2 regions of the Pseudoalteromonas sp. LC2018020214 genome follow, and region 2 is predicted to be linked to the other one. Evidence: predicted binding sites of a transcription regulator. Region 2 holds the regulator's gene; the other holds the start of a gene.
What was found. Region 2 encodes NrdR, which represses ribonucleotide reductase genes. Its sites were predicted from a motif close to AAACACNANATNTNGTGTTT; they were not measured.

Region 1 (15,180 bases), 1.2 Mb from region 2:
CAGAAGTGATCTGACGATTAAGTTGATGAGCTTGGTTTTTAGCACTGTTTTTACCCATAATCCAACCGTAACCAGCGGCAACAGGTAATAGTAAAAACAAAAGCTCAATCATAATTAGGTGTCTTTATTCGCGGCAAGCTTTTTTTTATCTTTTTCAGGCGCTAATTGCTTTTTTAAGCGGTAGTTTTGCCACTTTAATTGCGAAAACAATTTAAAGCTAATAAAACAACCAATCAAAACACCTAATAAAAAGCAGATACTTATTATTACAGCTAAAGGTAGTGTATTACTGGCTATAATGTAATTTACTTGTACTAACTGTGGGTTTTGTGACCCTAATACAAATGCACTTATAAGGCATAGTGCAACCAGAATAATTTTTAATACCTTGAACAAGTAACTACTCCACTAAGTTAACTAGGCAATGCTTTCATTCACGCGGTCGCGTAATTCTTTGCCTGGTTTAAAATGAGGTACATGCTTTCCTTCAAGCTCAACTGTATCGCCAGTCTTAGGATTACGACCTGTGCGAGGAGCGCGGAAATGCAAAGAGAAACTACCAAAACCTCTGATCTCAATACGATCTGAAGTAGATAATGAGCCGGCCATTTGTTCAAGAATTTCTTTTACAGCATTCTCAACATCTTTCACTGGAACGTGTGCGTGTTGTTCCGCAAGTATTTCTATCAATTCTGACTTAGTCATAGCGTTTCCTTAAAAAGAGATATAGGAAGGGCAAAAAATGCCCTTCCAACTAAAAACTAATTATATATTAGTCTTTTTGTGCATTTGCGAAAGCAGCTGCCATTGCGTTTTCAAACACTGGCTCTTCTTTCTTAAGCTTCTCTAGTACTTCTTTCTCTTCTGCTTCGAAAAGAGCTTTTACAGATAAGCTTAAAGTGCGGTTCTTACGATCAACACCAACGTATTTAACTTCAATCTCGTCGCCTACAGAAACAACAGTAGTTGCATCTTCAACGCGCTCTTGAGCGATATCAGCTACACGGATGTAACCTTCAACGCCTTCGATAAGTTCAACAGTTGCGCCTTTCGCATCAACTTCAGTCACTTTACCTTTAACAATAGCACCTTTTTTGTTTGCATCAAGGTAGTTATTGAATGGGTCAGCTTCGATTTGCTTAACACCTAGAGAGATACGTTCACGCTCTGGGTCAACTTGCAATACGATAGCAGTGATTTCGTCGCCTTTCTTGAATTCACGTACAGCTTCTTCGCCAGGTGTATTCCAAGAAATGTCTGAAAGGTGTACAAGACCGTCAATACCACCGTCAAGACCGATAAAGATACCGAAGTCAGTGATTGATTTGATCTTACCAGTAACTTGATCGCCTTTGTTTTGTAGACGAGCAAATTCCTGCCAAGGATTAGCAATACATTGCTTAAGACCAAGAGAAATACGACGACGTTCTTCGTCAATTTCTAAAACCATAACTTCAACAGTGTCGCCAAGGCTTACAACTTTTGAAGGATGGATGTTCTTGTTAGTCCAATCCATTTCAGAAACGTGTACTAAACCTTCAACGCCTTCTTCGATTTCCACGAAACAGCCGTAATCTGTAAGGTTAGTAACACGACCAGAAAGTTTAGAACCTTCTGGGTAACGACCAGCGATAGCTGCCCATGGATCTTCACCAAGCTGTTTAAGGCCTAGAGAAACACGAGTTTTATCTTTGTCGAATTTTAGAACTTTAACTGCGATTTCGTCGCCAACATTAACGATTTCTGAAGGGTGCTTAACACGCTTCCAAGCCATATCAGTAATGTGTAGTAGACCATCAACACCACCAAGGTCAACGAATGCACCGTAGTCAGTAAGGTTCTTAACGATACCTTTAACTTCTTGGCCTTCAACAAGGTTAGCAAGAAGCTCTTCACGTTCTTGTGAGTTTTCAGATTCGATAACTGCACGACGTGAAACAACAACGTTGTTACGTTTTTGGTCAAGCTTGATTACTTTAAATTCAAGTTCTTTGCCTTCAAGGTGAGTTGTGTCACGTACTGGACGAACATCAACAAGTGAACCAGGTAGGAAAGCACGGATTGAATCAACTTCAACTGTGAAACCGCCTTTAACTTTACCGTTGATAACACCAGTAACAGTCTCTTGCTCTTCACATGCTTTCTCAAGACGGATCCATGCTTCGTGACGCTTAGCTTTCTCACGAGAAAGGATAGTTTCACCGAAACCGTCTTCAATTGCATCTAGTGCAACATCTACTTCGTCGCCTACAGCAACTTCTAGTTCACCAGCAGCATTTTTGAACTGCTCTGCAGGGATAGCACTTTCTGATTTAAGACCAGCATCTACAAGTACAATGTTATTCTCGATAGAGATTACTGTACCTTTAACGATAGAGCCTTGCTCTGCTTCAAAACCCTTTAAGCTTTCTTCAAATAACTGCGCAAAATTTTCTGACATACGAATATACGTCTCATATATTAATACCAATAAGCAACCATGCTGCATGGGGTTGTTAAAATAGCACTGGCATCCTGCTGGCGCATAAAATGTGTTTAGCTTCGTTTAGGAAGCTTACCTTCAGAGATAGCAATATCCAATAAAGTTATTACCTTATCAAACACTTGCTGTGCATTAAGATCGCTAGTATCGATCTCAATAGCATCCTCTGCAGGTACAAGCGGAGCAACGGCACGATTCATATCGCGCTCGTCACGAGCTTGAATGTCCTGTAATAGACCACTTAGTGTAACATCAAGGCCGCGCGTATTCAACTCAACAAAGCGTCTACGAGCACGCTCTTGTGCACTTGCTGTTAAATATATTTTTAACGGCGCATCTTGAAAAACCACAGTGCCCATATCACGGCCATCGGCAATTAAGCCATTTTCAGTGCGAAATGCACGCTGGCGACGTAATAACGCTTCACGAACGCGAGGTAATGCTGCAACTTTTGAAGCCGCAGCGCCTACTTCTTCATTACGAATAGTAGTGGTGACATCTTCGCCTTCTAAAATAACTTTTCCTGCATTAGTTTGGCTATCTACCAAAAACTGCACATCTAAATTTGCAGCAAGCGGGACAAGCCCTTCTTCATTGTCTAATGCAATTTGGTGATGAAGTGCAGCTAAAGATAAAACACGATAAATCGCACCGCTATCTAATACATCCCACCCTAACTTGTCGGCTAACAAGCGACAAACAGTTCCTTTACCTGAACCACTTGGGCCATCAACGGTGATCACGGGCATTAATAACGCCTGCATTTAAAACCTCCTGCAATGCACACCTAAATAAACCGCGACATTATACGTCAGTTATTAAAATATATCTGCTATTAGTGTGTAACTTTTGTAATTACTTCTAATTAGCTTATTCACTGACTGACGCTAAAACATTGAAAAATGTAGGAAATGTTTTATAGGTACACTTTGGATCATTAATTGTTATTGGCTTTCCACCAACGGCAACCATTGCAAAACACATGGCTATACGGTGATCGTCGTAAGTATCAACAGCAACATCATTAAATGTTTCAGGTGGGGTGATCTCTATAAAATCTTCACCTTCTACAACCTGTGCGCCTACTTTACGAAGCTCAGTTGCCATTGCATATAAACGGTCTGTCTCTTTTACTCGCCAGTTATAAATGTTACGAATGGCTGTTGGGCCTTTGGCAAAAAGAGCAACAGTTGCAAGAGTCATGGCTGCATCAGGAATTGCATTGGCGTCAATATCCACGCCTTTTAATTCGCCTTTGCGAACAACTAAACGTTCATCATACCAATCAATTTTTGCGCCTACTTGCTCCATTACTTTGGCAAAGCCTATATCACCTTGAACCGATTTAGCGCCAACGCCCTTAATTTCAATCTCACCGCCTGCAATTGCAGCCGCAGCAACAAAGTAAGAAGCAGAAGATGCATCGCCTTCAACCATTATGCGATCTAATGATTGATATTGTTGACCACCTTTAACTTTAAAAGTTGCATAATCACTGTGCTCAACATTAACCCCAAAACGTGCCATTACATCAAGTGTAATATCAATATAAGGTTTAGAGACTAAAGTACCTTTAATAGTTATTGTTGTATCACCGTTAAATAATGGCGCTGCCATTAATAGAGCGGTTAAAAATTGACTTGAAATACTGCCGTCAATTTCAACTTCACCGCCTTTTATTTGGCCACCCACAATTTTAAGTGGTGGGTAGTCTTTGTGCTTTGTATAAGTAACATCACCACCCAATGCTTGCAGCGCGTCAACCAAGTGCCCTATTGGGCGCTCTTCCATACGTGGCTCGCCTATTAGCTCGTACTCACCAGCAACGGCAGCAAGTACTGCCGTTAAAGGTCTATAAGCAGTACCCGCATTACCTAAAAACAATGGCTCAGTCGGTGTATTAAACACACCACTAACACCCTCTACGGTGGCTACAGTGCGTTCATCATTTAAAGTTACATTTACACCTAATAACTTTAAGGCGCCCAGCATATGGCGTATATCGTCACTATCAAGTAAGTTTTCTACAACGGTAGTACCGCTTGCAAGTGCTGCTAATAATAAAATTCTGTTCGATAGACTCTTTGAACCTGGTAGGGTTACTGTGCCATTTACTCTAGAAATAGGTTCTAAACGAAGCTGCTCCATTAGCTGTGCTCCTTTGCAAAAGCAGCCATAAAGTCTACAAGTGCTTGAACACCTTCAATAGGCATTGCGTTATAAATACTTGCGCGCATACCGCCCACAATTCTGTGGCCTTCAAGAGCAAGTAACCCTGCATCTTTAGACTGAGCAACAAACTTATCATTTAAGCTTTCATCATTAAGCCAAAACGGAACATTCATACGTGAACGGCAATGTTTAGCTACTTTATTGGTATAAAAGCTCGATTCATCAATAAAGTCATAAAGTAGCTGCGCTTTAGCAATATTTTGAACTTCCATCGCTTTTACGCCACCATTACTTTCAAGCCATTGAAATACTTCAGCAGCTAAATACCAAGCAAATGTAGGAGGCGTGTTAAACATGCTGCCTTGTTTTGCTTCTAATGCGTAATCTAAAATGCCTGGCTTAGGTAAGCCTTCACGCTCAAGTAATGTTTTACGAACAATAACGATTGATATGCCCGACGGGCCGATATTTTTTTGCGCACCAGCGTAAATTAAATCAAATTTATTAACGTCTATCTCGCGTGATAAAATAGTTGACGACATATCAGCAACGATCGGTGCAGTTGGGTGGCTTGGTACATCAAAAATTTCTAAGCCGTCAACCGTTTCGTTAGGGCAATAGTGAATGTAAGATGCATCTTCTGGTAACACCCAATCAGCAACCTGTTTAATAGAAAACTCGCCATTGTCATCATTACGCACATCAATAGAGGTTGCTTGAGTAAACTTGTTGGCCTCGTCTGTTGCACTTTTTGACCACACGCCGTTTTCGCAATAAACCGCAACTTTGCCTTCTTGGTGTAAATTTAATGGCACAGCACTAAACTGACCACGACCACCGCCATGCATAAACAGCACTTCAAATTCATCACTGATATTCATTAGACGACGAAGGCTGGCTTCACATTTAGCTGTAAGGGCTAAAAACTCTTTGCTACGATGGCTTATTTCCATCACAGACACACCTAAATCTTGCCAATCTAGAAACTCTTTTTGTGCTTTTTTCATAACCGCTTGCGGAAGCATAGCTGGCCCCGCACAAAAATTATATTTACTCATTACCTTTGCCTCATTCCAGTAATTTAACTACTAAGCATGAACGCTCAATACCCACCCACTAAACCTTTGAATTTTAGTGAGTGAATATAACTTCACACCCTATTAATTTTTTTCAACAACATTAAAAAAAGCGGCCAAGGCCGCTTTTTCAATATCAATTATTCTGAAGGAGGATTATCATCCGCTACTTCATCAATAACCGTATCTACAGTTTCAACGTCTTCAATATCAATCAAGTCACTTTCTGTAACTTCAATCTCTTCTATACGTTGTAAACCAACTACTTGCTCTTCGTCAATAGTTCTGATCAAAATAACACCTTGGGTGTTACGTCCAACCGTAGAAACTTCATTAACGCGAGTACGTACTAAGGTACCACGATTTGAAATAATCATAATTTCGTCGTTATCATCAACTTGTACAGCACCAACAACAGCACCGTTACGCTCACTCACCTTGATAGATACAACACCCTGTGTTGCACGGCTCTTAGATGGGTAATCTTCTAGTTGTGTACGCTTACCGTAACCATTTTCAGTTACCGTTAAAATAGCACCGTCAGTTTTTGGTACAATTAACGATACTACGCGTTGATCATCGGCCATTTTAATACCACGAACACCTGTAGCAGTACGACCCATTGGGCGAACACCTTTGAAACGAATCTCAGGGTTACCTTCTTCGTCTAATACTGGGTTACCGTTTTCATCAACAACTGTTGTTTCTTCAGCTTCTTTAAAGCGTACAACTTTACCTGCATCAGTGAACAACATAATTTCGTTGCTACCATCGGTAATATCAACCCCAATCAGGCTATCGCCATCATTTAAGTTAACAGCAATAATACCGCTTGCACGTTGACGACTGTAAGCCGTTAATGGTGTTTTCTTAACTGTACCAAATGCTGTTGCCATAAAGATGTATTTATCTTCTGCGTACTCGCGTACTGGCAATATAGCAGTAATACGTTCATCAGCTTCAAGTGGTAACAAGTTAACAATTGGCTTACCGCGCGCTGCACGACTCGCTAGTGGTAACTGATACACTTTAAGCCAATATAAACGACCGGCCGTAGAGAAACACAATATAGTATCGTGTGTATTTGCAACTAATAGACGCTCGATGAAATCTTCATCTTTCATCTTCGTTGCTGACTTACCTTTACCACCACGACGCTGTGCTTCGTAATCAGACAATGCCTGATACTTCACATAACCTTCGTGAGAAAGCGTTACTACTACGTTTTCTTCAGTAATTAAGTCTTCAAGGCTGATATCGTGAGCAGCTGCATTAATTTCAGTGCGACGCTCATCACCATATTGCTCTTTAATTTCAACTAGCTCGTCACGTATAACTTCCATTAAACGCTCAGGAGTTGCCAAAATATAAAGTAGTTCAGCAATTAGTTCTAATAACGCTTGGTATTCGGTCAGGATTTTTTCGTGTTCAAGGCCTGTTAGCTTATGTAAACGCAAATCAAGAATTGCTTGAGCTTGTTGCTCAGAGATATAATATTGACCATCGCGAATACCAAGTTCGCTTGCTAACCAATCTGGACGAGCAACATTGTCTTCACCTGCTTTTTCAAGCATACCTTGTACATTACCTAATTCCCACGGACGCGCTGTTAAAGCAATTTTAGCTTCAGCAGGTGTAGGGGATTTACGAATAAGTTCAATAATTGGGTCAATGTTTGCAAGCGCAATCGCTAAGCCTTCAAGCGTGTGTGCACGGTCACGGGCTTTACGTAAATCAAATACTGTACGACGAGTTACTACTTCACGACGGTGAATAATAAACTCTTCTAACATTTCTTTTAAATTGAAACATTTAGGTTGGTTATTAATTAGCGCAACCATATTCATACCAAACACAGTTTGTAACTGAGTTTGTGAATACAAGTTGTTTAAAATAACTTCGCCTACGTCACCACGTTTAATTTCAATAACGATACGCATACCGTCTTTATCTGATTCATCACGTAGCGCACTAATACCTTCAATTTTCTTATCTTTAACCAGCTCAGCAATTTTTTCAATTAAACGAGCTTTATTAACTTGATAAGGAATTTCGTGAACGATGATTGTTTCACGGCCTGTTTTTTCATCGGTTTCGATGTCGGCGCGTGCACGCATGTACACTTTACCACGGCCAGTTAAGTAGGCTTGTTCAATACCCTTCTTACCGTTGATAATTGCAGCCGTTGGGAAATCAGGACCAGGGATATAATCCATTAACTCTAAAATAGTTAAATCTGGATTTTGAATAAGTGCCAAACAACCATTTACAACTTCAGTTAAGTTATGTGGTGGTATATTTGTAGCCATACCTACTGCAATACCTGATGAACCATTCACTAATAAATTAGGAACTTTCGTTGGTAAAACATCAGGGATGAACTCAGTGCCATCGTAGTTAGGAACGAAATCAACCGTTTCTTTTTCAAGATCGGCTAATAACTCATGCGACATTTTAGCCATACGTACTTCTGTATAACGCATTGCCGCTGCTGAATCACCATCAACCGAACCGAAGTTACCTTGGCCATCTACTAGCATATAACGCAGTGAGAATGGCTGAGCCATACGAACTATCGTGTCATAAACTGCACTGTCGCCGTGTGGGTGGTATTTACCGATTACGTCACCGACCACACGGGCCGATTTTTTGTAAGGCTTGTTCCAGTCATTACTAAGCTCGTTCATTGCAAACAAAACGCGGCGATGAACAGGTTTTAAGCCGTCACGTACGTCTGGTAATGCACGTCCTACAATTACGCTCATTGCGTAATCTAAGTAGGAGTTTTTTAACTCGTCTTCAATATTGACTGGCAGAATTTCATTGGCGAGATCAGTCATTTGATATCACATTCCTTCAGTATCAGCTCTCAACAACCCGGTATTGGGTATTAAGAGTATTGTTATTATTTCTAACAGCCATGCTATCACAATTAATTTTAATTTACAGGCGCAAAACTTTGCGATTTATCAATTTAGCCCTATATAATGGCCTCAGATTGACGAGGAAGTATTTTATGACCGAACATCAAAATGTAGATCACGCAGAAATAGCAAAATTTGAAGCCATCGCCGAGCGTTGGTGGGACCTAGACGGAGAATTCAAACCTCTTCACGAAATTAACCCGTTACGTTTAGACTTTATAGCAAACAAAACGCAAGGCTTATTCGATAAAGAAACACTCGATGTTGGCTGTGGTGGCGGTATTTTAAGCCAAAGCATGGCGCGCATGGGCGCAAAAGTAACTGGCATCGACATGGGGCAAGAGCCTTTAACTGTTGCTAAGTTGCACAGTTTAGAAACTGGCGTAAATGTAGATTACATAAAAGTGCCAGCAGAAGAGTTTGCATCGCAACACCCAGAGCGCTTTGATGTAATAACCTGTATGGAAATGCTTGAGCACGTTCCCGACCCAGCATCTATCATTCATGCCGTAGCTGCACTTGCCAAACCAGGCGCAGACGTGTTTTTTTCAACCCTAAACAAAACACCTAAGGCATATTTATACGCCATTGTTGGCGCTGAAAAGCTTTTAAAAATGGTCCCTGAAGGTACACACGACCATAAAAAGTTTATAAAACCTGCGCAGCTTATTGCATGGGCAGAGCAAGCGGGTTTAAAAGTTCGTGCAAGTACAGGCCTTTCTTATAATCCACTATCAAAGCAATATACGCTCAATAGTGACGTTAGCGTAAATTACATACTGTACTTTGAGAAGTTAGCTTAATGGCTAACTCTCAAGCCCCCCTCTCCCTTATTGAGTACGATGCATTTTTATTTGATCTAGACGGCACTCTACTCGACACCGCTGATGATTTAGGTGCGGCTTTAAATGCAGTTCTCATTAATAATAAAATAGAGCCTGTTAGTAGTGATGTATACCGCCCTGCGGCATCTAACGGCGCAGGCGCATTATTAGAGACTGGTTTTAAAGAGTTATGGGACACACAACCTCAAAGCGAACTTATTAAGCAATTAGTTGACGAATACGCTGCAAACATAGCAAATCACACGCATTGCTTCAGCGGTGTTGAATCGTTGCTTATTGCCCTTGATCAGAAAAAGATCAAATGGGGGATCATGACTAACAAACCGGGGTTTTTAACTGATCCTTTAGTGGCAGCAATTCCCGCATTGAAAAATGCTAGTGTAGTAATAAGTGGCGACACCTTAGCTGAAGCTAAGCCATCCCCTTTACCGCTGCTATACTGTGCAAAGCTTATGGGAGTGCAACCAAAACGCTGTTTGTACATTGGTGATGCACAGCGAGACATACAAGCAGGCAAAGCCGCAGGTATGCGCACAGCAACGGCACTTTGGGGCTACATACCAAGTATTGATGAAGCCAACAGCTGGAATGCTGATTTTAACTGGCAAAGCCCAATTGATGGTTTTAACCATATATAGTGCCATGTTAATTAATAAACACTATATATTGTGATTGTGTTAGTTTTTACGCAAAGCTTGCTGATAAAAAAAGCAGTCAAAATTTATTTTTAAAATGCGTAAATTTAGCAGATCATTAGTTGATTTTTGCATATTTCAACTTAAATGATTGTTCGAAGGTGAGTGTCTACTAACACAAATACGTTATCCCGAAGTTATCCACAAATAGGGGCAATTATGTCCCTTGCAAAACAACTCAGACCACACTATCTTGTGATCTCTAAATTGAACAACACCAGATATTGTGGCCAAATGTTATTCAATTAAATTCGCAAATATGGCGAAACTTATAATAAATGAGTATATACCTTGCCCCGGCGAGGTATAAAGCATTGGTCAAAATACATAATTCCCAAGGAATACAGGCAAATGAACCAACAGTTATCTGTAAGCAAACGTGACGGGCGTAAAGAGCCTCTTGATCTGGATAAGATCCATCGCGTTATTGAGTGGGCCGCCGAAGGTTTAAACAACGTTTCGGTTTCGCAAGTTGAATTAAAGTCGCACATTCAGTTTTACGACGGTATTCGTACTAAAGACATTCACGAAACCATCATTAAAGCAGCAGCGGATCAGATTTCAAAAGAATCGCCTGATTACCAATACTTAGCTGCACGTTTAGCTGTATTCCATTTACGTAAAAAAGCGTACGGTCAATTTGAGCCACCACGTTTATTTGACCACGTAACAAAAATGGTTGGCGATAAACGCTACGATGCTCATTTACTAGTAGATTACACAGAGCAAGAGTTAGATGAGCTTGATGCATACCTTGATCATTCTCGCGATCTTAACTTTAGCTACGCTGCTGTAAAGCAACTTGAAGGTAAGTATCTCGTTCAAAACCGTGTATCGGGTGAAATATACGAAAGTGCACAGTTTTTATATATTTTAGTTGCGGCAAGCTTATTTTCAGATTACCCACGTGAAACACGTACTGATTACATTAAACGTTTTTACGATGCAGTATCTTTATTTAAAATATCTCTACCAACGCCAATTATGTCGGGTGTACGTACGCCTACTCGCCAGTTTAGCTCGTGTGTATTGATTGAATGTGGCGACAGCCTTGATTCAATCAATGCAACGTCGTCAGCTATTGTTAAATACGTTTCACAACGTGCGGGAATTGGTATTAATGCAGGTAGAATACGTGCGCTAGGTAGCCATATTCGTAACGGCGAAGCGTATCACACAGGTTGTATCCCTTTTTATAAGCACTTTCAAACAGCGGTTAAAAGTTGTTCACAAGGTGGTGTACGTGGCGGCGCAGCAACATTATTCTACCCGCTTTGGCATTTAGAAGTAGAGAACCTACTTGTACTTAAAAATAACCGTGGTGTAGATGACAACCGCGTTCGTCACCTAGATTACGGCGTACAGTTTAATAAATTAATGTACTCTCGTTTAATTAAAGATGATTACATTACATTATTTAGCCCATCAGATGTACCTGGCCTTTATGATGCATTTTTTGAAGACCAAGCTGAGTTTGACGCACTTTACGTTAAATATGAACAAGACGAATCTATTCGTAAAAAACGCATTAAAGCCATTGAGCTTTTCTCTATGTTTGCGCAAGAGCGTGCAAGTACTGGTCGTATTTATTTACAAAATGTGGATCACTGTAATACACACAGCCCATTTATTTCTAAAGTTGCGCCAATTCGCCAATCTAACTTATGTTTAGAAATTGCATTGCCAACTAAGCCACTTAATAACGTGAATGACGAAGAAGGCGAAATTGCCCTTTGTACACTTTCTGCGTTTAACCTAGGTGCAATAGAGTCACTTGATGAGCTTGAAGAGCTAGCTGAACTTGCAGTACGCGCACTTGATAACTTACTTGATTTCCAAGACTACCCTGTACCGGCTGCTAAAAATGCAACTATGGGTCGTCGTACACTAGGAATAGGCGTAATTAACTACGCATACTACCTAGCTAAAAACGGTAAGCGTTATTCTGATGGCAGTGCTAATGCATTAACACATAAAACCTTTGAAGCTATTCAATATTACTTAATGAAAGCATCAAACGAGCTTGCTAAAGAGCGTGGCGCATGTCCTAAGTTTAACGAGACAACGTATTCACAAGGTATTATGCCAACAGATACGTATAAACGTGATTTAGATAAAATTTGTGATGAGCCACTTCATCTTGATTGGGATACACTACGTGCAAGTATTAAAGAGCACGGTATGCGTAACTCAACACTAAGTGCGTTAATGCCATCAGAAACATCGTCGCAAATCTCTAACGCAACTAACGGTATTGAGCCACCACGTGGGCATATTAGCGTTAAAGCAAGTAAAGACGGTATTTTAAAACAAGTTGTTCCTGAGTATGAGCGTTTAAAAGATCAGTACGAGCTACTATGGGACATTCCATCAAACGATGGTTATTTACAGCTTGTTGGCATAATGCAAAAATTTGTTGACCAAACAATTTCTGCAAATACAAATTATGATCCAAACAAGTTCGAAGGCGGTAAAGTACCTATGCAAGTCTTGTTAAAAGACTTACTAAGCGCGTACAAACTAGGTGTTAAAACCTTGTATTACCACAATACTCGCGATGGCGCCTCAGATTCACAAGAAGATGCTCCAGAAGTGGAAGATGACGATTGTGAAGGCGGCGCGTGTAAAATTTAACTGCTGATTTTTATTTTAAGCGGGCATTTAGCCCGCTTTTTCTGATAGTTTTTTGAGTGATAAACATGTCTTATACTACTTTTAGCCGAAACCATAATAACCAAATGCAAGAGCCAATGTTTTTTGGCCAAACTGTAAACGTATCTCGTTACGACCAACAAAAATACCCAATTTTTGAAAAGTTAATTGAAAAGCAACTGTCTTTCTTTTGGCGTCCTGAGGAAGTAGATGTAAGTAAAGACCGTTTAGACTTTCAAGCATTACCAGATCACGAAAAGCATATATTTTTAAGCAACTTAAAATACCAAACACTGCTTGATAGTGTACAAGGTCGTTCGCCAAACGTGGCTCTACTTCCAATTGTATCGCTACCAGAGCTTGAAACATGGATAGAAACGTGGGCGTTCAGTGAAACAATTCACAGCCGCTCATACACGCATATTATCCGTAACGTAACACAAGCACCTGAGCTTATTTTTGATGACATTGTTAGCAACGATAAAATTAGCGAACGTGCTGATGCCGTAACTAAATACTACGATGACTTAATTAACTCTGTATCGCTTTACAACTTATACGGTGAAGGCAAACACGAGATTAACGGTAAAACAGTTATCATTAATTTATTTGAGCTTAAAAAGAAACTTTACCTGGCTATGATGTCGGTAAATATTCTTGAAGCGATTCGCTTTTACGTAAGCTTTGCATGTTCGTTTGCATTTGCTGAGCGCGAGCTAATGGAAGGTAACGCTAAAATCATCAAGCTAATTGCACGCGATGAAGCACTTCACCTTTCTGGTACTCAGCATATTTTAAACATCATGCAAGACGGTAAGGACGACCCAGAAATGGCGATTGTTGCTGCCCAGTGCCGCGACGAAGCAATTAAAATGTTTGTTGATGCTGCAGAGCAAGAAAAAGAGTGGGCCGAATACTTATTTAAAGATGGTTCGATGATTGGCTTAAATAAACATATTTTATGTCAGTACGTTGAATACATTACCAATGCACGTATGACTGCGATTGGTTTGCCAGCACAGTTTGAAAACAACAGTAACCCTATCCCGTGGATAAACTCGTGGTTAGTGTCTGATAACGTGCAAGTAGCACCACAAGAAGCAGAAATAAGCTCATACCTTGTTGGTCAAATTGACTCTCAAGTTGATGCATCAGAATTTGGTGATTTTGATTTATAATGAGTGACAAGTCTACTGCAAGCATAACGCTTGCAGAAAACAGCCAGTGTATAGAATTTATCGCTGGCTGCCCTTCTCTTCTACACTGCTTAGAATCCATGAAAATAGACGTCGCATTCCAATGCCGTGAAGGTTATTGCGGCGCTTGTAGAGCAACTTTAGTGTCAGGCAGTGTTGAGTATAACGAAGAGCCACTTGCGTTTGTACGCGAAGGCGAAATACTGTTGTGCTGCTGTAAACCCAATGGCAATGTAAGTATTGATCTGAAATAAAAATCAATACTTACATCTATCGTTTATTAAACTTATCAATAGTGTGGAACGAACCGGTAATGTCCGGTAATTTTATAATCAAAAAGCATATCGCTTTTGTGCGGACCACGCCCTATATTATGCACAATAAGTGGGTTACCCGTATCTTGAGATAACTCATTAATCACCATACCTATATGAGGTAAATTACCTGGTAACATCCACGTTACTATATCGCCGGTTTTATAATCACTCACTTTGTTGGATTTACTCAATACGTTTGCATGGCGCTCAAAGTAAGCTTGTAAATTTGGAACACGTCGATGATCTATATTTTTATCAGGCTTAGTTAAGCCCCAAATACGTTTAGATGGATACAGCGCAAAGTTTTTTTGCATGTCTTCATGCACGAGTTTCTGTAAATCAACACCTAACTTTCTATAACTTCTAATTATTACATCGGTGCACACACCTATATTTTTAGGTACATCCCCACCAGGGTAGCCAATAGAGCGATAAGCGCCGTCGTAAGTCACATCATGAGTTGTACGCTCAAGCAGAGCTGAAACAATATCTTCTTCAAACGATGCTGCATTACTATTTATACACGCTAAAGTAAGTAGACACCCAATAATTCTGTACATATAAACTCCTTTAAACCTAAAATTGAGTTACAGCGTTTGGGCTACGTGCCTAAGAACGTCTATTTTATTGCCTTTACTTGCAAATTGCGTATCCAGCGCATATGCCATTTTTTCAAGCGGAGCGTCGTTGTATCCTACATGTTGGATTTCGCTAATGTAACGCATCATAAACGCGTCTGGACCAAGTTTAAGCCACTGCGCTACATGCACAAGCTCATGAAAATGAACCCTCAAATCTTTTGCAACCTCAGGAAGTAGATA
Region 2 (15,180 bases):
TCGTTATGGTTTTATAAGAAAATATCATCTTAAAAAGTCTGTGAAATAGTTTCAATCCCTGTTTAAATATCCTCAACTTAAGAGCGTAGGCAAAGAGTCGTTTAAAGCGTACAATAAAGCCTCTAAAAAACACCATACACGTTGCCCTAGGAGACCCCAATGTTAGAACGTAGCATGAATATTTCGGATTTTGATCCAGAGTTATTTGACGCGATAAACAAAGAAACTGCTCGCCAAGAAGAGCACATTGAACTAATCGCTTCAGAAAACTACTGTAGCCCACGCGTACTAGAAGCGCAGGGTTCACAGCTTACAAATAAATACGCAGAAGGTTACCCTGGCAAACGTTATTATGGCGGTTGTGAGCACGTTGATGTTGTTGAGCAATTAGCAATTGACCGTGCTAACGAGTTATTTGGTTCTGACTACGCAAACGTACAACCACATGCTGGTTCGCAAGCTAATGCTGCTGTTTTTCTAGCGCTATTAGAAGCAGGCGACACTGTACTTGGTATGAGCTTAGCTCATGGTGGTCACTTAACTCACGGATCACACGTAAGCTTCTCTGGTAAGCTTTACAATGCAATTCAATACGGACTAGATGAAACAACGGGCGAAATTGATTACGCACAGGTTGAAGCACTAGCACTTGAGCATAAACCAAAAATGATTATTGGTGGTTTCTCAGCGTACTCAGGTATTGTTGATTGGGCTAAATTCCGTGAAATTGCTGACAAAGTAGGTGCTTACCTGTTTGTTGATATGGCTCACGTTGCAGGTTTAATTGCGGCAGGCGTTTACCCAAGCCCAGTTCCTCATGCACATGTTGTAACTACAACTACACATAAAACACTTGCTGGTCCTCGTGGTGGTTTAATTATCTCTGCATGTGGCGACGAAGCAATCTATAAAAAGCTTAACAGCGCAGTTTTCCCTGGTGGCCAAGGTGGTCCTTTATGTCATGTTATTGCAGCAAAAGCAGTGGCATTTAAAGAAGCGCTTCAACCAGAATTTAAAGTATACCAAACACAAGTTGTTAAAAACGCAAAAGCAATGGTTGCTGTAATGCAAGAGCGCGGCTACAAAATTGTATCTGACAAAACTGAAAACCACTTATTCCTACTCGATTTAATCGATAAAGATATTACTGGTAAAGATGCAGATGCAGCCCTTGGTAACGCTAACATCACAGTTAACAAAAACTCAGTGCCAAACGATCCACGTTCTCCGTTTGTAACATCTGGTTTGCGTATTGGTTCTCCTGCAATCACTCGTCGTGGTTTCAAAGAAGAAGAATCAAAAGAGCTTGCTGGCTGGATTTGTGACGTACTAGATAATATCACTGATGAATCTGTACAGGCGCAAGTTAAAGAAAAAGTAAAAGCAATTTGTGCAAAATTACCTGTTTACGCTTAATTGCATAAGCAGCAGTAATTTAGATCACATAAGCTAGGGGCCTGTTTATCTTTCGAGGTTTAATTTGCAGTAGTATGTTTGGTTTTTAGGCAAGGCAGAGTCTATGTAGTGTGGCTACTCCACACAAATAGGCGATAACGCAGCATAAATGCCAAACATGCACTGCCCTCGGGTTCGTCCTAGGGGCGATTTACTCTTTTTGCTCGGTTTTTACTTAGCCCACTAGGTTACAAACCTCGCGCCGCGATTAAATCACCCCTAGATAGAACAAATTTAATCCTGAAAGGTCAACAGACCCTATTTTTTTGCTAAGATTAAAGGCCGCTAAATAGCGGCCTTTTTTGTTTTAAAACGGAAGTACCGAGCTATGCATTGTCCATTTTGTACCGCAAAAGATACTAAAGTTATTGACTCACGCCTTGTTGGTGGAGGCCATCAAGTTCGCAGGCGCCGTGAGTGCAACGACTGCCATGAGCGCTTTACTACATTTGAAGGCGCTGAACTGGTTATGCCTCGTGTTATTAAACAAGACGGCAGCCGCGAACCATTTAACGAAGATAAATTATTAAATGGCTTAAATCGCGCACTCGAAAAACGCCCAGTGAGCACAGAGCAAGTAGACGAAGTAGTGAATATAATAAAATCGCAGTTGCGTGCTACAGGCGAGCGAGAAATTTCAAGCCATTTGGTTGGTGAATGCATTATGGAAGCCCTCAAGAAGCTCGATAAAGTAGCGTACGTAAGATTTGCCTCTGTTTATCGCTCGTTTGAAGATATACGCGAATTTGGCGAAGAAATTGCCCGCTTAGGGGAGTAATACCAATTTTATTAAAAATATGATCATTCTATCGCATTAAATAGCGCACTCACTGCGTTAAAAATTATTCATATAGAACAACTATATGTCATAATTTTCGCCTTGTTATTGCGCTATTTTCTTAGCGCTATAATGGACCACTTATTTAACGCAATTGGTATAATAAATGCTTAACCAAATTACTTTTACTGAACATGATGAAATGTATATGGCACGCGCCATAGAGCTTGCCAAAAAAGGTCGGTTTACTACCACACCTAACCCTAATGTTGGCTGTGTTTTAGTTAAAAATAATCAAATAATTGGTGAGGGGTTCCATCAATTAGCTGGTCAAGGTCATGCAGAAGTAAATGCACTGGCTGTCGCTGGAAAAAATGCACAAGGTGCAACGGCTTATGTAACGCTTGAACCGTGTAGTCATTATGGCCGTACGCCACCGTGCGCCGAAGGCTTAAAAGCTGCCGGTGTGGTAAAAGTAATTGCTGCTATGGTTGATACAAATCCACAAGTTGCTGGCAAAGGCCTTAAAATACTGAGCGACGCGGGTATTGACGTTGCTTACGGGTTACTCGAATCACAAGCTCGCGCACTTAACGTTGGCTTTTTTAAGCGTATGGAGCAAGGCTTACCTTATGTGATTTGCAAAATGGCAGCGAGTATTGATGGTAAAACAGCGCTTAAAAATGGGCAAAGTAAGTGGATCACAAGTCCTGCTGCTCGACAAGACGTACAATTATACCGAGCGAAAAGCTGCGCTATTTTAACCGGTGCCGATACAGTGTTAGTCGATGATGCTAAACTTAATGTGCGACTAAGTGAGCTGCCTTGCACACTGCCTACTGATTTGCCGCTTCGCCAGCCCGTGCGTGTTATAATTGACTCTCAAAACCGTTTAACACCTGACCTTGCTTTATTTGAAATCCAAAGTGATGTAATAATATTTACGACTAGGGTTGATAAATCATTGCAATGGCCGCATTTTGTAAAGCATATTGAAGTCAGTGAAAGTAACGGTAAAGTTGATTTACAAGCCGTTTTAGAAAAACTTGGGCAACTGCAGTTTAATAATGTTTGGCTTGAAGCTGGCGCAACACTTGCTGGTAAAATGACAGAGCTTAATTTAGTTGACGAGTTTGTTTTTTATTTAGCGCCTAAACTAATGGGCCATGATGCAAAAAGTTTAGTTAATTTTCCTGAATTGACGAGTATGCAAAACACCGTTGATTTAACATTTAATGAATGTGCGCGCATTGGTGACGATTTACGTATCACCGCGTCAAAACTCATTAAAATCACTTAATAAAAAGAGTAGTGCTATGTTTACTGGGATAATAGAAGCCACAGGCAAAATTGCTTTATTACAAAAAAAACAAGGCGACTTAGCCATTCGTATCCAAAGTGCTGATCTTGATATGACAGACGTAAAGTTAGGTGACAGCATTGCAACTAATGGTGTTTGTTTAACTGTAGTTGATAAACATATTGATGGTTTTAGTGCGGATTTATCTAATGAGACGATTAGTTTGACCGGTTTTGCTCACTATGCTTTAGGACAAACGGTGAATCTTGAAAAAGCCATGCAACCTGTTTCTCGTTTAGGCGGTCATTTAGTGTCTGGCCATGTTGATGGTATCGCAACAATTACAAGTATTACAGCAAACGCCAGAGCAACAGAATATTGGCTTACAACTGACGAAAATTTAATGAAATACATTCCGTACAAAGGTTCGGTATGTATTGATGGTATAAGCCTGACAGTAAATGCTGTAGAGGGCAATAAATTCAAATTAACAATTGTCCCACACACGAGTGAGCAAACCACAATTGCTCATTTTAAAGTAGGTACCCAAGTTAATTTAGAAGTCGATCAAATTGCACGTTATTTAGAGCGCCTTATAAAGGGTGCAGAGCAACCAACGGGCTCTGATATTTCGATGAGCTTACTCGCTAAAGCGGGTTTTATTAAATAACGAAACTGACAACTTACACGAGCAAATTTATGAATTTACACAGTGCGCAAGAAATCATCGACGATATTAAAGCCGGTAAAATGGTTATTTTAATGGATGATGAAGATAGAGAAAATGAAGGCGATTTAATAATAGCTGCTGAGCATATTAGCGCAGAAGCGATTAATTTCATGGCTACCCATGGCCGTGGTTTAATTTGTTTAACCATGACGCAAGAGCGTTGCGAGCAACTTGATTTACCGTTAATGGTTAAAAACAATGGCGCAGCATTTTCGACTAACTTTACAATGTCGATAGAAGCATCAAAAGGTGTTACAACCGGTATTTCAGCAGCAGATAGAGCGCGTACAGTGCAAGCGGCTATAGCTAAAGGCGCAGTCCCAAGTGATATTGTTCAGCCTGGACATATTTTTCCTATTATGGCGCAACCTGGTGGCGTATTAACTCGCGCAGGACACACTGAAGCTGGCTGTGATTTAGCGCGTTTAGCTGGACTTGAAGCATCATCTGTTATTGTTGAAATACTTAATGCTGACGGCACTATGGCACGTCGCCCTGATTTAGAAGTTTTTGCGAAAAAGCACGATATTAAAATTGGCACCATTGCTGATTTAATCGAATACCGCAACTTAAACGAAACAACAATTGAGCAAGTAGCAAAATGTAAGTTACCAACTGTTCATGGTGAATTTGATTTAGTTACTTACAAAGACACAATTGACGGCCAATTACATTACGTATTGCTCAAAGGCCATATAAAAGATCAAGAGCCGACAAATGTACGTGTACATTTGCAAAGTACCTTTAACGATATTCTACTTTCAGACAGAAGTGCTGACCGTAGCTGGGGCCTTTCAGAAGCAATGGCTTATATCGCTAAAAATGAAGGTGCTTTAGTTATTTTAGGTAAGCAAGAAAGCACTGAAGAGTTAGAGGCAACTGTGAAAGCATTTGCAGCAGCTGATGCTGGCGAAAGCGTTACGCCACGTAAATTCAAAGGTACATCTCGTACTGTTGGCGTAGGTTCGCAAATACTTGCCGATCTTGGAATTAAACAAATGCGATTAATGAGTCGCCCTAAAAAGTACCATGCACTTTCGGGCTTTCATTTAGAAGTTGTTGATTACGTTGAGCCACAATAAGCATCACGCTTAAACTAGGCTATTATTTTATTTTTATGGTATGATGCGCAGCAATTTTTGCGCAATCGCAACCGCTTGAACTTATTTTTAGGGTTATCAAATGAAAATTATTGAAGGTAATAAGTACGCTCCAGGCAAAAAATTTGCCATTGTCATTTCTCGTTTTAATGACTTTATTGGTAGCAGCCTCCTTGCAGGTGCTATTGATGAGCTAAAACGCACAGGTGGCGTATCAGATGACGACATTACCGTTATTTATGTGCCAGGCGCGGTAGAATTACCTTTAGCGGCTAAACGCGTTGCGGCAAAAAAAGAGTATGATGCAATCATCGCATTAGGCGTAGTGATCAGAGGTGGTACACCACACTTTGACCTAGTTGCTGGCGAATCAAACAAAGGTCTTGCGCAAGTATCACTTGAGTATGATATCCCGGTTGCATTTGGCGTATTAACCACAGAAAGCATTGAACAAGCAATTGAGCGTGCTGGCACCAAAATGGGCAATAAAGGCGGCGAAGCTGCTTTAGGCGCGCTTGAAATGGTTAATGTGTTAGATAAAATTTAAGTTTAAGGAATTTTTGTGAAACCAGCAGCAAGACGTAAAGCACGTATCTTAGCACTCCAAGCCGTTTATTCTTGGCAAATAAGTGGCAATTTAATTGCCGATATCGAACAACAAATGTTGATCGAAACAGACGTTACTAAAATTGATGTTGAATACTTTAAAGATCTAGCGACGGGTGTTGCTGTAAATTACAAGCAACTAGACGAAGCTGTATCACCACATTTAACACGTCCGTTTGATGACTTAGATATGGTTGAGCGTGCAATTTTACGTTTAAGCAGCTATGAGCTTAAGTTCCGTGAAGACGTACCTTATAAAGTTGCTATTAACGAAGGTATTGAGCTGGCCAAAATTTTTGGCGCTGAAGACAGCCATAAATTTGTAAACGGTGTACTTGATAAAGCTGTTAAGCATTTACGCAAGTAAGTAAACCGTTAAAGAGGGGAGCCGGCATAGGCCGGCTTTTTTGTGTATGAAGGAATTTGAATTAATTAACCGCTACTTTAAAGGTCGCGGTATCACCCGTCGTGATGTAAACCTAGGTATAGGGGATGATTGCGCTTTAGTAACCGTTCCACAAAACTGCCAACTTGCCGTTACAACAGACACTCTTGTTGCTGGCGTACACTTTTTTGATGATATTTCCCCTCGTGCATTAGGTCACAGAGCGCTTGCTGTTAATTTAAGTGATTTAGCGGCCATGGGCGCGGAGCCAACTTGGGTTTCAGTTGCGTTAACTTTGCCAAGTATTGACCCACAGTGGATTGAAGAGTTTACTGATGGCATGCATGAAATTGCTGAATATTTTAATGTGCAGATTATAGGTGGCGATACAACTCAGGGCCCATTAACCATCACTATTTGTGCGAAAGGGACTGTACCCGAAGGTACTGCACTTCGTCGTAGTGGCGCAAAAGTGGGTGATTGGATTTATGTTACGGGTCCGCTAGGTGACGCTGGACTTGCAATTGAGTCTCGCAAACAAGGTATAAGTATTGATCCAGAACATTTAAAGTACGTAAATAAACGCTTTGACTTTCCAACTCCACGTGTTGCTGCAGGGCAGGTATTACGAGGCCTAGCATCATCGGCTATCGATGTGTCGGACGGCTTAATCGCTGATTTAAGTCATATACTAGATATGTCACAAGTAAGTGCAGTGGTGAATATTGAAAGTATTCCAACTTCAGATGCGATGCAAGCAAGCCTTGATTTTAATCAGCAGCTGCCATTTATTCTCAGTTACGGTGATGATTACGAATTAATTTTTACGGTCCCTGATAGCAATAAAAGTATGTTAGAAATAAAGCTACGCCAGTATGGTGTAGATGCAACATGCATTGGCCAAGTTAAAAGTGGCGATGGCCAAATTGAGCTTTTACACAACGGTGAAAAGTTTGATTTTGAACCGCAGGGTTTTGAGCACTTTGCAAAGGAGCTGGTTTGAACAATAACCGCAAGTTTAATTTAAAGCGTCCACATCAGTTTTTTGGTCTGGGCTTTGGGACAGGGCTTGCCCCTAAAGCGCCCGGTACATTTGGTACGTTTGCTGCCTTGCCATTCATTTTTATGACCATGTACTATCCGTTATGGCTGCAAATTGTATTTGCCGTTGTGATCAGTATATTTGGTATATGGGCGTGCGGTAAAACGGCTGATGATTTAGGCGTGCACGATCATCCTGCTATTGTATGGGATGAAGTGGCGGGTTATTACATCACTATGATTGGCGCAGCACTTAACTGGCAAACATTACTCGTAGGTTTTTTGTTATTTCGCTTTTTTGATATAGCAAAGCCCGGCCCAATCCGTATGCTAGACAAACGAGTACATGGCGGTTTAGGTATAATGGCCGACGATATACTTGCGGGTGTTTTTTCGCTTATATGTTTACAAGCGTTAATAAAAGTGGGTTTACTGCCCTTTTAATTTTTATATTTGATTTGTTTAACTAGGTGGCAGCAATATGATGCGATTTTTACTGGTTTGTGTACTTATGTTGTGCGCGACGCCAAGTTGGGCTTCAATTACTGATTACGTAGTTAAGCAATGGAATATAAAAGATGGCCTACCGTCGCAATCACTTAAAAGTGTTGTGCAAGATCAGCAAGGCTATATGTGGCTTGGTACGCAATTTGGTTTAAGCCGTTTTGATGGTACAACATTTACAAATTACAACACGCAAAATAGTCCATTCTTGCCTAGTAATGGTGTTAATAAGCTTTTAGTCGATTCTAGTGGTTTGTTATGGGTAGGCACTAAAAGTGGCTTGGTAGTTATTAACCCAGCCACATTTGCAGCACAAGAATTTAATATTAAAGGTCCAGTAAGGGATATTCTTGAGGACTCTAAAGGTAGCATATGGATTGCGGCCAACGGCTTATACTATGTAGATAGAGGGCAAGTTGATTTACGCACTGAAGTAAATGGTCCTCTACCTATTGTTAATGCTACTGTGATCACACAAATAGTTGGCTCTGTTAGCCAAATGGCACTCTCTCCTGAAGGCATTTGGCTGGTTAATGATCGTCATTTATTGCGCCTTACAAAAAACTCATCAGATTTTTCTAAACTACGTTTAGAGCTTACCGCAAAAATATCGCTACCAGAGCGCTTAGCGCAAACCATAGTGCACGATTTATCATTTTTAAATGGTAATTTGTATATAGCTTCTGAGCTAGGTGCATACTTTTTAGATTTAGATGACGAGCTAAGACCTTTTCCTTTACCTAATGCAAATAACTCAGCCGTTTATAAGTTTATGAGTGATACCGATGGTGGCTTGTGGGTATCGACCTATGGGCGCTTATTATTCAGAGATAAAACCGGTGAGTGGCAATGGGTAGAGCCTAGCCAACTTGATCAAAGTATATGGTTTGCTGATATTTTTAGAGATGATAAAAATAACGTTTGGTTAGCAAGCTTTAGTGAAGGCTTGTGGCTTGCTCATGAAGGACGAGTCGAAAGGCATTCAGCAGTTTCAAACATGACCGAATCTGTTATGGCTATTAGCCAAGCACCCGATGGTAAACTGTGGGTTGCGAATAAAAGCGGCATTGGTTATTTCGATTTAGATAAAAGTTTTATTAATTTAGTCCCAAGTAGTAAATATGGGTACGCGTCAGTACATGATCTACAATTTGATGGTGAGCGATTATATATAGCCACAGGGCGCGGCTTATTTGTTTTTGAAAACAAGACACTTTACACCGTCCCAGGTCGAGCACTTCGCGATAATCCGGTATTTGCAATAAGTCGCTCTAGTAAAGGCGGCTTTTGGATTGGTACCGGACGCGGTTTATATCGATTAAATTATGCTGGTTTAACGCCTTTTGCCTATAACGCTTTTTTAGGTAGTAAGTTTATTACCTACGTATTAGATAAAACAAACTTTGGTGTGATTGGTACTAGTAAGGGCGCATATTACTTTACAGACCGTGGCATTGAAAAAATTGGCGACCAAACAACACTTGAAAGCGCATACGTAACTAGCGTGCTACATATAGATGGCGTGGGTATTTTAATCGGCTCTCTTAACGACGGGCTTTTTTACAGAAGTACGCAAGGGCAATGGCGTCAGCTCGATGCAGCTAATGGTTTACCGTATGGTTCTATATTTAGCCTAGAATATGATGAAAAGTTAAAGCATGTTTGGGTAAGCACCATGAAAGGTGTTTACAGAATGCCTGTAGAGCAATTTAAAACAGAAATAAAAAGCCTAAAAGTTGAAGAAGTAATTTCATCTTTTGACCGTCAACTCGATGGTAAAGCGAATCAATGTTGTAGCGGACTTGGGCATGATGCGGTAGCAGACACCGGAAATTCTATTTGGTACCCAAGCTTACAAGGTGTTGTTGAAATACCTAAAAATGTAGAGCTATTTGGTGTGCTTGCATTAAAGCCAACAATAGAGACAATAACAACGCCACTTCGTCATTTAACTACCGCTGCGCTTGGTAAAAAACCATCATTAGAAACAGACGAGCGTGATATAACGCTAACTTACACAGCTATTGATTACTATGCACCAAACAGCATTGAATTTAGATATAAACTAAGTGGCTTAGATAGTGACTGGCGCTATGCAAATACGCGACGTGAAGCTATTTATACTAACTTGCCTCCTGGCTCGTTTTTGTTTCAATTAGAAGCTAAGCGCCAAGGTGAAGACTGGGCTAAAGCGCAAGATGTAGAGTACGGTTTTGTAGTGCCTGAGCGCTTTGACGAAACAATTTACTTTAGGCTTTTAATTACCAGTGGTTTTATTTTGCTTTTTTATCTCATTTTTTGGGTGTTTAGAGCACAAGAGCGCAGAAAACAAGAAGCATTAGAGGGCTTAATCACTGAGCGTACCTTAGAGCTTCGCCAAGCTAATGATAAATTAGGCCAAGTGAATTCACAGCTTAAATTAGTGAGTCACTCAGATGAGCTAACAGGGCTACGTAGCCGCCGCTTTTTGTTTGATCAACTCCCTAAAGATATTGAGCACTTTCAACGTAATTCACAGTCGCTGCAGGCACAAGGTAAGTCACTGGTGCTGGTAATTATTAACTTTGATAACTTCAGCCGTATTAACGATGCGTATGGCCCAATTGCAGGTGATAGCTGCTTACAGCAAATGGCTGCATTGTTAAATTCGCGTACGCAGGGCTCTGACTATGTGGCACGTTGGAGTGGAGATGAGTTTTTATTATTATTACGTGACTTTAAATGCAATAAAATAGACAGCTATGCTTCAGAACTTTGTAAAGTAATAGCGGCTAATTCGTTCCAATTACCAAATGGAAAAACAACTAATATCACGGCATCAATTGGTTGGTCATTTTATCCATTACCTTTATTAGGCGGACAGGTAATTAGCTGGGAAACCTCTATTAACTTGGCAGATATAGCATTGCATCAAGTTAAAAAACGCGGTGGTGATGGTGTGGCTAATATTACGTTTGATGATCAGCTCGATGCATTTGAGTTTGAACAAAACTCTAATGTTGATCAACAGTTAGGTATTTTGCAAAGTAATGGCCTAGCTGATATTAAAGTGTGGATGCGCTGATGAGCAATATTTGACATTAAAAAAGGAGCCTAGGCTCCTTTTTTAATGTGCTCTACATTTAAATGTATAGGAAGTTAATTAATAAACGCCTTAATAGCGTTTAATATTCCTTGCTCGCCTAATCCCATTTCATCGTGCATTTCATCTTGCGTGCCGTGTTTAATAAACTCATCAGGAATACCTAAGTTAAGGATATTAATATCAGCTTTTTGCGTTGCCAAGTATTCGTTAATTGCAGAGCCGGCACCGCCAGCAATAGCATTATCTTCAAGGGTTACAATTACATCGTGGCTAGTTACAAGCTCATTTAAAAGTGCAGTATCAAGAGGTTTAATAAAACGCATGTTAACAAGCGTTGCATCTAATTCATTTGCAGCAAGCTGTGCATTATCAAGTAATGTACCAAATGATAAAATTGCAATTTTACTGCCTTTCTTAATTGTATCTGCCTTACCTATTTCAAGCAGTTGCATAGTGCTTTCGATGTCTGCAGTACCTGCGCTACCTCGAGGGTAACGAACTGCAACAGGGCAGTTTTCTTTATAACCGGTGTATAGCATTTGGCGGCATTCGTTGGTGTCGCTTGGTGCCATAATTACCATATTTGGAATACAGCGCATAAAGCTTAAATCGTACGCACCTTGGTGAGTTTCACCATCGGCTCCAACAATACCAGCGCGGTCAATGGCAAATAATACAGGTAAGTTTTGCAGTGCAACATCATGTATTAATTGGTCATACGCACGTTGTAAAAAGCTCGAGTAAATAGCAACAACAGGTTTTAAACCTTCACAAGCAAAACCAGCCGCTAAAGTAACAGCATGCTGCTCTGCAATGGCCACATCAAAGTATTGATCTGGAAACTCTTTAGAAAAACGTACCATGCCAGAGCCTTCGCGCATTGCTGGCGTAATAGCCATTAACTTGCTGTCTTGCTTTGCCATGTCGCATAACCAATCGCCAAAAACTTTTGAAAAAGTAGCAGCGCTAGGTTTAGATTTAGGCAGGCTAGTTGTGCTCGGATCGAATTTTGGTACACCATGGTAGCCAATAGGATCGGCTTCAGCCGGTTTATAGCCCTTACCTTTTTGCGTTTTTATATGTAAAAGCTGTGGGCCTTTTAAATTACGCATATTACGTAATGTATCTACAAGCATGTTTACATCGTGACCATCAATTGGGCCTATGTAATTTAGGCCTAATTCTTCAAAGAAGGTTCCCGGGATCATCATGCCCTTAATGTGCTCTTCCATTTTACTGGCAAGTTGTTTTACCGGAGGCACACCTGAGAGTAACTTTTTACTGCCTTCACGAATGTTAGTATAAAAGCTACCTGATAGAATTCGGGCAAAGTGATTTGTTAATGCGCCAACATTTTCAGAAATCGACATTTCGTTATCATTTAAAATAATAAGCATGTCTGATTTTACATCACCTAAATGATTCATCGCTTCAAATGCCATGCCTGCGGTGATAGCTCCGTCACCAATAATGGCTACAGATTTTCGACCTTTGCCTTCTTTTTGGGCGGCAATAGACATACCTAAGGCAGCTGAAATAGAGGTGCTTGAATGGCCTACGCTAAACGTATCGTATTGGCTTTCATCGCGAAAAGGAAAAGGGTGCAAACCGTCTTTTTGGCGAATAGTGTGCATTTGGTCGCGACGACCTGTAAGGATTTTATGTGGATAAGCTTGGTGACCCACATCCCAAACTAGGCGATCGTCTGGAGTGTTATAAACATAATGTAGCGCAACGGTTAGTTCAACCGTCCCTAAACCAGACGCTAGATGACCGCTACTTTGCGACACTGAGTTGAGTAAATAATCGCGCAGCTCATTGCTAAATGCAGGGAGTTTGTCTTGCGCTAAGTCACGCAATTGGGCTGGCTCGTCAACCAAATTAAGTAATGGATACTTGCTACTATCAAGTGTCATGGTTTTATATATATCCTTCGCTAACATTAATTTATTCAAAGCTTTTACGAATAATTAATGTTGAGTAATAATGTCAGTGCTAATTGCAATACGTATGAGCAAAAATTAGTGGTCACGCTCAATTAGGTAATTTGCTAGCGACGCAAGAAGTGTTGTGTCAGCATCTATATTTGCCAACGCTTCATGGGCTTGTTGTATTAAATTTTGCGCCTTTTCTTTAGCGCCTAGCATACCTAATAACGCCGGATATGTCGCTTTATTCGCGGCAATATCGGAGCCTTGTGGTTTACCTAAAGTAACCGTATCGCCTTCAACATCTAAAATGTCGTCGTGTACTTGAAACGCCAGCCCTATAGCATACCCAAAAATGCTTAAATTTTCTAAGGTTTGTTGATCTGCCTTTTCACTGCACAGTGCACCAAGTGTAATTGCACAATTAATTAAAGCTCCTGTTTTTAGCTTATGTATTCGCTCAAGCTCTTGTACGGTAATTACTTTATCTGTTGCTGCTATGTCAAGACCTTGTCCGCCTACCATGCCCTCAAGGCCTGATGCGTGGGCAAGCGTAGCAATCATTTTTACTTGTGTTTGCGACGAGCATGTAAATTTGTGATTCGCAATAAGCTCAAAGGCGAGTGTTTGTAGGGCATCACCGGCTAAAATTGCATTTGCCTCGCCAAATTCTATATGGCAAGTAGGGCGGCCACGGCGTAAGTCGTCATCGTCCATAGCAGGCAAATCATCATGAACTAGCGAATAGCTATGGATACACTCAATTGCAGCAGCAAGTACATGTAAGTCTTGCTGGTTTGCACCGAGCATTTTACCTGTGGCATAAACTAAAAATGGACGTAATCTTTTACCGCCATTAAATAATCCATACTGGGTGGCGTTCTTTACCGTTTCTTCAGTATCGAGAGGCTGTTTAAAATGCTGCTGTAAGGTCGCTACTACATCTTTTTGAGCACGTTCGATATAATTATTTATGCTCACAGCTATTCCATATCATTATCAAAATTCGTAAGAACTGACTTTTCGCCATTCCCCATCAAAATTGATACTTTTTGTTCTGCTTGCTGTAATTTACCTGATGAAGCACTTGCTAATGCAATTCCACGCTCAAATTGCTTTAACGATTGCTCAAGCGATAAGTCACCTTGTTCCATGTCACTAACGATTGTAGATAATTCTTCTAGTGCTTGTTCGAAACTTAAGTTTTCAGGTTTTTTAGTCGCCATCTTTATTTCAGCTTACATAATAAATTTAGGGGTCAATTTTAGGGGGAATGCTAAACTAGGTCAAAGGATGATATTGGTTTTTTACCTTTATAACGTTAAATTATATTTCAAGTGTATTAATAAAGCCTTAATAGCGGTCTGTTAGTTTAATAAATCAATTGATAATTAGGTAGCCCTTATAACTTGATCTAAAATAGTGCTAAAGGCTGCTTTTTATGTTTATTTATAAAAATGGCTTAAGCAATTCAATATGTTGCCGATAAGCAGTTAATAATAAAAGTTTATGATAAGGCCATTAAGCATGAAACTTCTGGAGGAAATGTGGATTTAGCAACCATAATCGGGATCCTAGGCGCAATTGGCTTAATTGTCATGTCTATGTTTATGAGTAGTAGCGGTGAAATGGCTATGTTTGCCGATGCTCCTTCTAGTGTAATTGTATTTGGTGGTTCACTTTTCATTGTTTTATCAAATTTCACCATGTCGCAGTTTTTGGGTATAGGTAAAGTTGTTGCTAAAGCGTTTATGTTTAAAATAGAAACGCCAGAAGAACTTATTGAAAAAGCAGTAGAACTTGCTGATTCAGCTCGTAAAGGGGGGTTTTTAGCACTCGAAGAAGCTGAAATCCCGAATCCATTTATGCGCAAAGGCGTCGACATGCTTGTTGATGGCCATGACGCAGATGTTGTTCGCGCCACACTTCAAAAAGATATCTCTTTAACCACTACTCGACATGAAATGGGCGCAGGCTTATTTAAGTCATTAGCCGATATTGCACCAGCAATGGGAATGATTGGTACTCTAATTGGCTTAGTTGCAATGTTATCTAACATGGATGACCCAAAAGCAATTGGCCCGGCAATGGCGGTAGCGCTTTTAACAACTTTATATGGTGCGTTTTTAGCCAATGTTGTGGCAATTCCTATTCAGGTAAAACTTGAACTGCGTAAAGACGAAGAGGCTATGAATCAGCGTTTAATTTTAGATGCTATTTTAGGTATACAAGATGGCCAAAATCCAAAAGTAATCGAAGGTATTTTGA

Region 1: the regulator NrdR is predicted to act here: its motif matches at 10,407-10,426, upstream of nrdA (class 1a ribonucleoside-diphosphate reductase subunit alpha).

Annotation. Positions count from the first base shown of each region.
Region 1 is NZ_CP066804.1:1,680,978-1,696,157, reverse strand. Features, by position in the region: gene lapB (lipopolysaccharide assembly protein LapB) at 1-112, opposite strand, end outside; gene JG479_RS07465 (lipopolysaccharide assembly protein LapA domain-containing protein) at 115-396, opposite strand; gene ihfB (integration host factor subunit beta) at 418-705, opposite strand; gene rpsA (30S ribosomal protein S1) at 773-2,440, opposite strand; gene cmk ((d)CMP kinase) at 2,536-3,246, opposite strand; gene aroA (3-phosphoshikimate 1-carboxyvinyltransferase) at 3,353-4,630, opposite strand; gene serC (3-phosphoserine/phosphohydroxythreonine transaminase) at 4,630-5,712, opposite strand; gene gyrA (DNA topoisomerase (ATP-hydrolyzing) subunit A) at 5,871-8,570, opposite strand; gene ubiG (bifunctional 2-polyprenyl-6-hydroxyphenol methylase/3-demethylubiquinol 3-O-methyltransferase UbiG) at 8,747-9,457, shown strand; gene JG479_RS07425 (HAD family hydrolase) at 9,457-10,137, shown strand; gene nrdA (class 1a ribonucleoside-diphosphate reductase subunit alpha) at 10,546-12,828, shown strand; gene nrdB (class Ia ribonucleoside-diphosphate reductase subunit beta) at 12,894-14,024, shown strand; gene yfaE (class I ribonucleotide reductase maintenance protein YfaE) at 14,024-14,296, shown strand; gene JG479_RS07405 (DUF1287 domain-containing protein) at 14,332-14,919, opposite strand; gene JG479_RS07400 (hypothetical protein) at 14,947-15,180, opposite strand, start outside.
Region 2 is NZ_CP066804.1:2,881,218-2,896,397, reverse strand. Features, by position in the region: gene glyA (serine hydroxymethyltransferase) at 160-1,416, shown strand; gene nrdR (transcriptional regulator NrdR) at 1,784-2,233, shown strand; gene ribD (bifunctional diaminohydroxyphosphoribosylaminopyrimidine deaminase/5-amino-6-(5-phosphoribosylamino)uracil reductase RibD) at 2,400-3,533, shown strand; gene JG479_RS12845 (riboflavin synthase) at 3,550-4,203, shown strand; gene ribBA (bifunctional 3,4-dihydroxy-2-butanone-4-phosphate synthase/GTP cyclohydrolase II) at 4,233-5,345, shown strand; gene ribH (6,7-dimethyl-8-ribityllumazine synthase) at 5,446-5,910, shown strand; gene nusB (transcription antitermination factor NusB) at 5,926-6,336, shown strand; gene thiL (thiamine-phosphate kinase) at 6,383-7,357, shown strand; gene JG479_RS12820 (phosphatidylglycerophosphatase A family protein) at 7,354-7,839, shown strand; gene JG479_RS12815 (ligand-binding sensor domain-containing diguanylate cyclase) at 7,877-10,963, shown strand; gene dxs (1-deoxy-D-xylulose-5-phosphate synthase) at 11,038-12,900, opposite strand; gene ispA ((2E,6E)-farnesyl diphosphate synthase) at 13,006-13,893, opposite strand; gene JG479_RS12800 (exodeoxyribonuclease VII small subunit) at 13,896-14,138, opposite strand; gene pomA (flagellar motor protein PomA) at 14,460-15,180, shown strand, end outside.